Regions from separate parts of the Alcaligenes sp. NLF5-7 genome, predicted to be linked through region 2. Evidence: riboswitches for the same ligand, from Rfam matches in the RefSeq annotation. Region 2 holds a riboswitch; the other holds the start of a gene.
What was found. Region 2 has a riboswitch for S-adenosylmethionine ahead of MID00_RS15835 (hypothetical protein). Riboswitches for the same ligand answer to the same signal wherever they lie in the genome.
Positions count from the first base shown of each region.

Region 1: another riboswitch for S-adenosylmethionine. It lies ahead of MID00_RS06100 (homoserine O-acetyltransferase); the one in region 2 lies ahead of MID00_RS15835 (hypothetical protein).

Region 1 covers NZ_CP100755.1:1,290,201-1,295,946, reverse strand. Annotated here, with positions in the region: gene gshA (glutamate--cysteine ligase) at 73-1,656, opposite strand; gene MID00_RS06110 (hypothetical protein) at 1,851-2,381, shown strand; gene MID00_RS20610 (response regulator transcription factor) at 2,311-2,586, opposite strand; SAM riboswitch at 2,790-2,868, shown strand; gene MID00_RS06100 (homoserine O-acetyltransferase) at 2,858-4,102, shown strand; gene metW (methionine biosynthesis protein MetW) at 4,099-4,728, shown strand; gene MID00_RS06090 (muropeptide transporter) at 4,746-5,746, shown strand, end outside.
Region 2 covers NZ_CP100755.1:3,438,446-3,444,191, reverse strand. Annotated here, with positions in the region: partial or broken gene MID00_RS15855 (MFS transporter) at 1-603, opposite strand, end outside; gene MID00_RS15850 (M20 family metallopeptidase) at 674-2,056, opposite strand; gene MID00_RS15845 (LysR family transcriptional regulator) at 2,210-3,088, shown strand; tRNA gene MID00_RS15840 (tRNA-Leu) at 3,221-3,305, opposite strand; SAM-I-IV-variant riboswitch at 3,459-3,552, shown strand; gene MID00_RS15835 (hypothetical protein) at 3,670-4,014, shown strand; gene MID00_RS15830 (siderophore-interacting protein) at 4,011-4,811, opposite strand; gene MID00_RS15825 (PadR family transcriptional regulator) at 4,814-5,386, opposite strand; tRNA gene MID00_RS15820 (tRNA-Leu) at 5,549-5,633, shown strand.

The DNA of each region.
Region 1 (5,746 bases), 2.1 Mb from region 2:
CTGTATGAGCCTGCAGGTAACAGTCAAAAAAAAGCCGCCCTGGGGCGGCGGCTTGTTGTAATTGTGTGACGCTTAGCTGTTTTCCACTTCAGGCGGAATCAGATTGCGTTCGTAGCGATGGACGTAGTCCTCAAAGGACTCCTGATCCTGCGCTTCGATATCAATCTGGGCTTGCAGAGACTCTTTGGCCTGTTGCTCGAAAGCGGCTTGCTTGTCGGCAGGTAATGGATGGGCCAGCAAGGTCTGGTGATGCTCGCGGCTGCGTTGCAAGGCGTAGTCGTGAAAGCTCAAGCCGGTTTCGCGCAAACGGCTCAGCAGTTGAGCCGACGGTGTCAGCTCCGGGTTTTCCAGTTTGCGGATTTGGGCTTGCACAGCTTCTGTGTGACCTTGGGTATCCAGGGCCTGATCCAGCATTTGCGCGTAAGGCAGCAGCGATTCCAGAATTTCGTGGCCCCAGTCTTGCAGGCTGACGCTCTCTTTTTGCTGATTGGTCAGCATCAAGCCGGGGCGACGGCCTTCGCGCACGACGGTTGCAAAATTGTTCTTGCTGTCCTGACAGTAGCCGCCGTCCGGGAAGAAGGGGCTGTCTTGCACGGCACAGAACAGCAGGAACGTATCCAGGAAGCGGCAGGTTTGCTCGGAAATTCCAGTAGGCGATTCAGGGTCTATATCCAGGCAGCGGACTTCAATGTATTCCACACCGCGCTGGGCCAGGGCTGTAGCCGGGCGCTCGCTGCGCTGGGTGGTGCGCTTGGGACGAATGCTGGAGTAGTACTCGTTTTCAATCTGCAGGATATGGGTGTTGAGTTGAATCCACTCGCCATCGCGGTGGGTACCCAGTTTTTCGTAATCCGGCCAAGGAGTTACGGCAGCGTGATACATGCGCATCACAAAGGTGTCCAGGTCGTTGTAGCAAAGCTGGAGCTCGGCCTGGGCTTCCTTGTTGTGATAGCCCAGATCGCTCATGCGCAAGCTGGTTGCCCAGGGCATGGTCAAGGTGTCCTCGTCGATCTTGTCCAGATTGTTGCGGCGACCTTGCAGGAAGTTCGCATCCAGCACGGGCGAGGCACCAAACAAGTACATCAGTAGCCAGGAATAGCGCGTGAAGTTGCGGATCAACGCCAAATACCCATTGGAGCGCTGATCTTGCAGATTGTCGCCACAGACATTCAACAAGGGCCAGATGCCATCAGGCAGGGAAAAGTTGTAATGCACGCCGGCAATACATTGCATGGGCTTGCCATAACGTTCGGCCAGGCCACGGCGGTATACATGCTTGAGCATGCCCGTGTTGGACTTGCCGTACCAGGCAATGGCAATGTCTTTTTCGGCGGGCAGCAATGCGGGCATGGACTGGTTCCAGATAATCTCCTGGTCCAGCTTGCCAGCCACAAAGGTGTGGATGTCGGTCAGCTCCTGCAGCACGTCCTCGACCCGGGCTTGCGGCTCGGTAATCAGCTCCAGCAGGGCCTCGGCGTAGTCGGTCGTGATATGGCCGTTGGTCAGGGCCGACCCAATGGCTTGCGGGTGGGGGGTGTTTGCCAATTGGCCCAGCGCATCGACGCGCAGTCCTTCTTTTTCGATGCCGCGCAAGATTCCCGTCAAAATCTCGGGATTCTGTTGCAGGGCAAGGCGGCGTTCGTGGCTGGTGTTCATGGTGGTGTTTCCCACTTTCGAAATCGTGTGCAAGATACGGGACTGTTCAAGGGGGCCTGGCCCCGTCTATAAATAGTAGTCCGACCAGACTTGCTTTGTTAAGTTGCGCCAAAAGGCGTATCGGGCAGGGCGAGTATAAGACGGCTGTTTAGCCAGCCGATGAAAAGCATGAAACGGGATATGGGATTAGCACCATGATGATCAGGCGCATGACCGCGGTACTGGCGGCTTTCTTGATGTTGGCAGCCTGCAGTCCAGAGTTTAACTGGCGCAAGGTTCAGCTTGAACAAACGGGCCTGTCGGCCATGCTGCCCGGCAAGCCCACGACCAGTCACCGACTGTTGGATTTCGAGCAGCATCAACTGGATTTTTACCTGACCACCGCCACGGCAGGCGGGCAAAGCTACACCGTGGGCCATGTGATTTTGCCCAAGGAACTGCAGCAGGACCAGGCTGCTCGCCAACGCTTGTACGAGGCACTGCACGATTCCCTGCGCGAGAAATTCATACCCGATGGGCAAGTCAGCGAGAAAAATCAGATACAACTACCGCCACCCGGACAGATTTTCTTCATGACGCGCGATGTGGGCGGTGTGGCCTTGCGCCTGGAAGCGATGATACGCATGGAACCAGGCTGGCTGGTGCAGGGTTTTGTTATGACGGATTCCGGGAAGGCCCCGGACGCGGCTCAGGCAAAGGTTTTCTTTGACGGCTTAGCTCGCTAGCCGGGTCGCCGCTGATCAGGTGCTGTTGCAAGGCCAGGGTAATGGCAGCTTGGCGGCTATAGACTCCAAGCTTGGCGTAGGCGTTCTGGAAGTGGAAGTTGATCGTGCGTTCAGTAATGCCCAGGATGATGCTGATTTCCCAGCTGGTCTTGCCATGGGCAGCCCAGTTCAGGCAGGACTGCTCGCGTGAAGTTAAGTGCGTCACGGTAAAGCCATTCCTCATGCATTCGTGGTAGACGTCGGGCCAATGTACTCAAATTTAGCTTAGCTGGCAGACAAATGTGCATGAAAATAATGATGTAAATCAAAGCATTGTCTTTTCTCTGACGTTACCGTTGCCCAGAGTTCTGAATCGATCCTGGCTGGTCGATTTGGACGCCGCGCCGCAGCGATGCTAGAATTTTGTCTTATACGTTTTGCGCCGATTTGCCTGATCCGCTTGCGGGCGCTCCATAAATCCAGCTAAAGAGGTCCTGATGGCCACTGATTCCGTCCCTAGCGCCGACACTGGCGCCCTTAGCCCATCCTGCGGTTTGATCCCCGAAGGTTCTGTGGGCCCTGTACATGCCGAACTGATCGCCTTTGACGAACCCCTGCATCTGCGCAGTGGGCAAGTGCTGCCCAGCTACGAGCTGGCTGTCGAAACCTACGGCACCCTGAACGAAGAACGCAACAATGCGGTGTTGGTGTGTCATGCACTCAATGCCTCGCATCACGTTGCCGGTTATTACGACGACGATCCTAAAAGCATTGGCTGGTGGGACAATATGGTCGGCCCCGGCAAAGCCGTTGATACGGATCGTTTTTTTGTCATCGGGGTCAACAATATCGGCTCCTGCTTTGGCTCTACCGGCCCGTCCAGCATCAATCCGGCCACTGGCAAACCCTGGGGCTCCGAGTTTCCCGTTTTGACGGTAGAAGACTGGGTGCGTGCCCAAGCCCGTCTGGCCGACTACTTTGGCATTCGCAAGTTTGCGGCCGTTATGGGTGGCTCCCTGGGTGGCATGCAGGCCCTGAGCTGGGCCATCAGCTGCCCGGAGCGCGTGGAAAACTGCGTGGTCATTGCCAGTACCCCGCGCCTGTCGGCCCAGAACATCGCTTTTAACGAAGTGGCCCGCAGCGCCATTTTGTCCGACCCGCAGTTTCACGGTGGTAATTATTACGAGCACGGTGTGGTGCCCAAGGCTGGCCTGGGTGTTGCTCGCATGGTGGGCCACATCACCTACCTGTCCGACACCGTCATGGCCGAGAAGTTTGGCCGCAACCAGCGTGCCCCAGCCCAGGGCGGCGAGTATCACTACAACTACGGCGTGGAATTCGAGGTCGAGTCCTATCTGCGTTATCAAGGCGAAAAGTTCTCGCGTTACTTTGACGCCAATACCTATCTGATCATCACCCGTGCGCTGGATTACTTTGATCCGTCGCGCCAGCACCAGGGGGACCTGGTCAAGGCGCTTGAAAAGGTGCAGGCCAAATTCCTGCTGGTGTCTTTCACCACGGATTGGCGTTTCTCGCCCGAGCGCTCGCGCGAAATCGTGCAGGCTTTGTTGCGCAACCAGCGCGAGGTCACTTACGCCGAAATTGATGCTCCGCACGGGCATGACGCTTTCCTGCTTGAGGACCCTCGTTATCATGCCGTTGTGCAGGGATACTATGACCAGATTGCCGCTAATTTGGGCTTGCCTGCGCGCACCCGTACTACAGGGGTGTTGGCCGAATGACTAAGCCGCAAACTCAGGTGGATGCCGCCATGTTAAGACCGGACTTGCTGCGCATTGCGCAGTGGATTGAGCCAGGTTCGCGTGTGCTGGATCTGGGCTGTAACGATGGCACCTTGTTGGCGCATCTGCGTGACACGCGCCAGGTTGTCGGAACGGGGGTGGAGCTGAACGACCAGTTTGTGATTGCCTCGGTACGCCGTGGCGTCAATGTCATTCAGCAGGACTTGGAAAAAGGCCTGGCGCTGTTCAGCGACCAGCAGTTCGATACCGTTGTCCTGTCCAAGACACTGCAATCCATGCACCATACCGAGCACATCCTGCGCGAGATGGCGCGGGTGGCGCGGTATGGTATCGTCTCGTTTCCTAACTTCGGTTATTGGCCGCATGGCTGGAGCATTTTGCGCGGGCGCATGCCAGTCACGGGCGAAATGCCTTACCAGTGGTACAACACGCCCAACATCCATTTGTGCACCATGAAAGACTTTCAGGATCTGGCCCAGGCGGTGGGCGTACGTATTCTTGATCGTGCTGCCTTCAATGGTCGCGACACGGTGCGTTTTTTGCCGGGCTGGCGCAGTACCTTGGCCATGTATCGTTTCGAGTCTCCCCATTTTCTTGCTGCTTAGCGCTAATAAGGCCTGACGTGTCACGTGTCTATACCAGTCCCCGAGTCTTGCCTTTGCTGATTCTGGGGTTCGCCAGCGGCCTGCCTCTGGCCCTGGTTTCAGGCACCTTGCAGGCCTGGGCAACAGTTGAAAATGTTTCACTGACCGAGATTGGTTTTCTGACCCTGGTCGGCTCGGCCTACACGCTGAAGTTTCTCTGGGCTCCCCTGATTGATCGCTACGCGCCGCCGTTCATGGGGCGCAGGCGCGGCTGGATTCTTGTCACTCAACTGCTGCTGGCCGCCTCCATTGCGGCCATGGGCCTGTTTTCTCCCTCGGTGAATTTGACCGCACTGGCCTTGCTGGCCGTGTGGGTGGCCTTCTTGTCGGCCACGCAGGACATAGCCTTCGATGCTTATTGCACGGACGTGCTGCAAGCACATGAGCGAGCGGCGGGGGCGGCGGTCAAGGTCATGGGCTATCGCATTGCCATGATTGTGTCTGGCGGTCTGGCCCTGATTCTGGCGGACCGCTGGCTGGGCTGGTCCAACACGTATTTTCTGATGGGTGCCTTCATGGCGCTGTGCGCGCTGGTGACCCTGATTTCACCCGAACCAAAGGAACAAAGCCGTCCGCCGCGCAGTTTGTCAGAAGCTGTGATCGCGCCTTTGGCCGATTTTTTTTCGCGTCCAGGTGCCTGGAGCGTTCTGGCGCTGATTGTGCTCTACAAGCTGGGTGATGCTTTTGCAGGCGCCTTGTCCACCACTTTTCTGATTCGTGCAGCCGGCTTTACCTTGTCCGAGGTCGGCACCATCAACAAGGTGTTTGGCTTGGCTGCTACCGTGGTCGGAGCCTTGATGGGGGGGGCGATCATGGCCCGCCTGGGGCTATACCGGGCCTTGATGATTTTTGGTATCTTGCAGGCCGTCTCCAACCTGGGCTATTGGCTGATCGCGATTGAAACCGCGCCATCCATGTGGCTGATGGGGATTGTGGTCGGTCTGGAAAACCTGTGTGGTGGCCTGGGCACAGCGGCTTT
Region 2 (5,746 bases):
CAACAAGCCGAAGAAAAAAGGAACACGCCACCCCCAATCCAGCATCTGCTGTTCGCTTAAGGTAGAAGTCAACACATAACCGAACAAAGAAGCCAGCACGACACCAAAGCCCTGACTGGCAAACTGCAGACTGGCCACAAATGCGCGAGAGCGTTCTGGAGCATGCTCCATCATAAATGCGGTAGAACTGCCAAATTCGCCCCCCGCCGAAAAACCCTGAATAAAACGCGCAATCAAAATACCGATAGGCGCAATGAGCCCGAGCGTTTCATAACCAGGCATGACCGCAATCATGAACGTGCCCAATAACATCAAGAGGATGGACAGGGACAAGGCTTTCTTGCGTCCGTGTCTGTCCGCATAGGAGCCAATAACCGCGGCTCCAATGGGCCGAATCAGAAATGAAATCCCGAATGTGGCAAAAGCCAGAACCAAAGAGACAGTAGGGTCTGAGCTCGGAAAAAAAACACGACCAATGGTCAGTGCAAAGTAGGCATATACAGCAAGATCAAACCACTCCAAGGTATTCCCCACCACGGACGCGGCGACCGGCTTCCAGAACGAACGCGGTAAAGGCCCCACCGCTTTTTTGGTCTGCTCCATCTTTTATCTCCTCCTGCCCCCGGTGTTTCCGAAGGCAATGCGCCGTTACTTCTGAACGGCGTCTGTTTTTTTAAGTGTTCTTGTTCAATTCGCCCAGTTCCCAGAAAACGCTGGTCATGATGTCCAGTCCCTCTTGGATAATGGGAGTCAGCATGTGCTCATTGGGAGCGTGCTGAGAGCAGCCGGGGTAGGAGTGTGGCACCCAGATCGTGGGCAGACCCAGTACATCGGCAAAAATATCGTTGGGTACAGTTCCTGCCAAATTCGGGATCACGGCAATTTTCTGATCCGTCACTTTGCTGATCGCATCCTTGATCAAGGCGATCCACTTATTGCCCAGATCCAGCCTGGTGGCAGGCATGATCTGGCCCATATGAATACGCACCTGCTCGAAGCCACGCGCATCAAGGTGCTGGCGCAAGGTGCTTTCCAAGTCCTCTGTCTGCGTTCCCAGCACAAAACGCAAATTGCAAAAAGCCTGAGCACGAGGCGGGATAGCATTGATTGGTTTTTGCGGATTCCCGGCATCCAGTGCCAGCACTTCCAAGGTGTTCCAGCCGAACAGACGTTCGCCGTAGCTAAGGCCCGGTTCGCCCCAATGCGCATTTAAAGCCAGCCCCAAGGTATGCTGACCAATCTCCAAATCTGCAATGGCAGCCAGCACGTCCTCCGGTATGGGGCCTGGCGTCAGTTCGCGACACAACAGCTGTCCTTGAGGCCCCACCAGGCAGGCCAGAGCATTGGCCAGCACCACCGCGGGGTTTTCCATCACCCCGCCCCAATTGCCCGAGTGCAGCCCCCCTTCACGCGAAATCACCTCCAGCGAGAACAACGCAGTGCCACGCGAGCCCAAGAACAAGGTCGGCTGATTGGCGTTCAAGCGCGGGCCGTCCGAGGCCAGAAACAGATCAGCCGACAAGCTCTGTGCATGTTGTTCGCAAAACTCGCGCAAACCGATCGAGCCTCGCTCTTCACCCGTCTCAAAGATGGCTTTGAGGTTGAAACCCAAACGCCCATCGCGAGCTTGAATGACCTGTTCCAGCGCGGCCAGATTGATGCTGTGTTGGCCTTTATTGTCCGCCGTCCCCCGGCCGTACCAACGCTCCCCTTCGATCTTCAATTCCCAAGGCGCCAAGCCTTCACGCCATTGATGGTCATGTCCGGGCACCACGTCGCCATGCCCATAGGTCAGAATCGTGGGTAGCTCATCGGATTCATGTCGGTGAGCCAGAAGGATGGGGCCTGCCCCTTTGGGATTGGCCAGGATACGGACCTCAAACCCCAGTTTCACCAAGGAAGGGCCCAGCTCCTGATCCAGGTAGAGCTGCAATTGATCCGCTTTCTCCGCAGTCTGGCTGTCACTTTGAATCGCCACACGACGGCGCAAGTCCTGCTCGAAACCGCCCTCCTCAAAATAGGCGCGCACCCTGGACAAGGCTTTACTTTTTCCCATTTTTGTCTCGTTGTCTTATTGATAGGAAAGAGGACTATAGAATTCGTTTTACCTTCTGTATATTTCTATCTTTAGAATAGAATGAACTAATTTTTAGAATTCTTAAGTTAAGTCCTAAACTATCGGTACAGACGGGATTAGCTGAGCAAAATCATGGACTACAAGTACTTTCTGGCGGTGATGGAAACAGGATCACTGGCAGCAGCCAGTGCACGACTGCACATTGCCTCCAGCGCAATCAGCCGGCAAATCACCCTGTTGGAGGAATCCATAGGCGTTACGCTGTTCGAACGCAGACGGCGGGGAATGGTACTGACGGCAGCAGGTCAGGCCCTAGCCGAACATGCCCTGCGTGTGCGATTGGAGGAAGAAGCAATCTTGCAAAGCCTGCGGCAGAACGACTATGCCCAGGCACACTTGATACGAGTGGCGGCCACAGAGGGCCTGTCCCGCTATTTTCTACCCATGGTCATGGCTGAGTTTTCCAACCGAACCCCTTTGGCGCGGTTCGTCTTGAAGGTCAGCTCGCCCGATGACTGTGTGGAAATGGTCAGAAGCGGAGAGGTCGATCTCGGGGTCATTTTCAGCACGGCCCCGGTACCCGACATTGAAGTGAACTACTCCTGCCTTTCACCTATTTTTGCCATCATGCAACCTGAGCACCCCCTGAATGCGGCACGCAGTTTATCCTTGACCCAACTGCAGCCCTACCCCATTGTGATGCCCGGAGAGGAGCTAACTCAAAAGCAGTTGTTTAATCATGTCTGCCAGATGGAGAAGCTGGTCTTCAACGAGGTATTTACCTGCAATTATTCGGGAGTACTGCACGAGTTCGTCCGTCGTACCAACGCGATTGCCTTGGGGGCGTCGATCAGCCATCGCAGCAGCATGGACCACGGTCTGAAAATCGTTCCCATACTGGACCCCCGCCTGGACAGGGATCTACAGGTTTTAAGTATGGCAAAGCGGGCACTACCTCAAAGCGTCAACACTTTTCTGCAAGCCTTGATCCGGGAACTGAAGGAAGTTTGAATAACTCGATGACTGAGCTTTCCTTTAGGTTGGCTGTAACAATGCTCTGCAGCTAGTTGCTCACGCCTCTTTTTGTGAACACACAAAACAAAAAGCCGACCATCTTGCGATGATCGGCTTTTTGAGGAATTTTGGTGCCCAGGAGAGGACTCGAACCTCCACACCCGAAGGCACATGGACCTGAACCATGCGCGTCTACCAATTCCGCCACCTGGGCCCTGACTGCTGGATTTGTTTTTCAACTCGTCTCTGCAAGACAGAAAAAAACTATAACATGGTTTTGAAAGAATGCAAACTATTTCTGCTTTTTTTCATGTCTGACAGAAATAAGCGCAGCCCTTGCACTTCATAAGAATCGCTTTTATGCTTATTGCTATATCAAGAGTTGGGACAACCCATGCCAACCTGTGTACCCGCACAAGGTGGATTCAAGATATGGCCATCTGGCAATCAATGGGATCATCAAGACACGAACCCGCTGCCAGCGGGTTTTTTTATGCTTGGTTGTTTCCAGGCAAAGGGTCCTTTAATCCAACTTGCTCACCCGGAAGTCCCTTCCAAGAGCTAAACAGGAGTGTTTCATGTCTGCACCGTTTTGCTATTACCTGACTTTAGAGCAGCACCACTACCGCATTGTCCTGCACCCCGGTTGTTCACGGCTGGCTGTAGTGTGCGAAGTACATGCTGACAAGGTCGGAGATTACGAGCCGCGCTGGCTGGGTTCCAGTTGTCGCGGTGGCTATTGGGCCCGCTTCCAGCACGATATTGACAGCACCTTGTTGCTGAACATGGATGCCATTGCCCGCCTGATTGACGAACACCGTCTGGCTCATCCCGATACGGTGCTGGATACAGATTTACAGCCCGTGTTAAACGTGGGCGGACGCTTGCGCGCCCAGCCCTACCCTCAGCAAAAAGCCGCTTAGTCCAAGCGTGGGGCGTCGTCGCCCTGATCACCTTGACGCCAGTAGCTGCTGGCCCGAATCGCGCCTTTATCCAGGCCGCGTTCTTGCACCCAGTACTCACGCAAGCTTTGAGCGATGGAATATTCTGCTGCGACCCACACATAGCCGGTGCCGCTCAACTCGGGTGCGGCACGCAATGCGTCCAGAATGCCATTCAAACCGGCCAGCGAAGGAATCCAGTTCACCGTGACATGGTCCGGTGCCTCCATCGCACCGACTGTCAGCAGATTACGTGCCAATACGTAAACCTGCACCTTCACATTGGAAGGCAGTTCTTTCACTCGTCGCGCCATGGCAGGCACAGCGGTTTCGTCGCCAATCAGAACTTGCCAATCCAGGTCCTTGCTGACCAGGAAGGAGCCACGCGGCCCGGCCACACCCAGCTTGTCGCCCTCTTTAGCTTGCATGGCCCATTGGCATGCCGGGCCTTCACCGTGGACCACAAAATCAATATCCATCTCCTTTTCCTGCTCGCGGAACTCGCGAGGAGTGTAGTCGCGGATAGGTGGCTTTTCCTGACCGGCGGCAAAGACCATGCCACGCTCGCCCATTTGAGGCAGTCGCAATTCTTTAGTGACAGGGTCCGGGAAAATCAGTTTGACGTGGTCATCAAAGCCAGGGGTATAAAAACCTTCCAGATCCGAGCCTTCCAGGGTGATGCGCACCATATCAGGCCCCAGTTCGCGCCGCTTTTTTACGGTCAGCAAACGCAACTTCAAGGTATGAGCAACTTTCTGCGTTAATTGTTCAGACTGCATTCTTAAGACTCCTTGGGCAAGTTCCGTATGTCAGCGATGGCTTTTTCCAAAATGGCCACCACCTCTGCCTGTCGTTCCAGACTGGCTGTCGATTGTTCAAACATGGCCTGCTTCAGGCTGTGGCGTACCTGGACAAACTCCGGCAACCAACCTGTTTGTTCCTGCGCGGCCTTCAAATCCTCGTCGCTATTGTGTTCGGCCAGCATCTGCCGTATCCACACCAGCTTGCGCCCGCGATAGGTCAGGGACTGCATCAGGTAATCGCACTTTTCTTTTTGCTCTTCCAGATACGTGTGCCCTTCCTTGGTCAGGCTGTACATCTTGCGACGGCCTTCTTCTTCAATCAGCACCCAGCCTTGCGTGGCGCAATACGCCAGGGCGGGATAGACCGCACCAGCGCTGGGTACATAGCTGTTCTGGCTAAGCTGCGCGAAACGGCGTATCAACTGATAACCGTGAGTACTGCCCTCTTTGAGCAGGGCCATCAGCATGAGCTGCATGGCCCGAGCAGAGTATTTTCGGCCTTGGCCCATATCCAGCAGCATCCGCTCGACATCCATTGTGTTAAATTTCATGCCCATACTCTTATGCTATATCACATGACACACTATAATGATAATGAGAATGCCAATCAACTAGAAATTGAAATTAAATTTATTGAGTGAAAAATGCTTGCTTTCCCAAGGAAACTCACTCTATAATTGAATGCTTGAGACAGGCAGCAGCCTTGATCAAAAGCCCAGGTGGCGGAATTGGTAGACGCGCATGGTTCAGGTCCATGTGCCTTCGGGTGTGGAGGTTCGAGTCCTCTCCTGGGCACCACAAATTCCTCAAAAAGCCGATCATCGCAAAATGGTCGGCTTTTTGTTTTTTCCGTCTGAAAGCAAGCAGCTTGAACACGCTGTTTGAAGGCGAGGAAGCCAGATACGTAGATC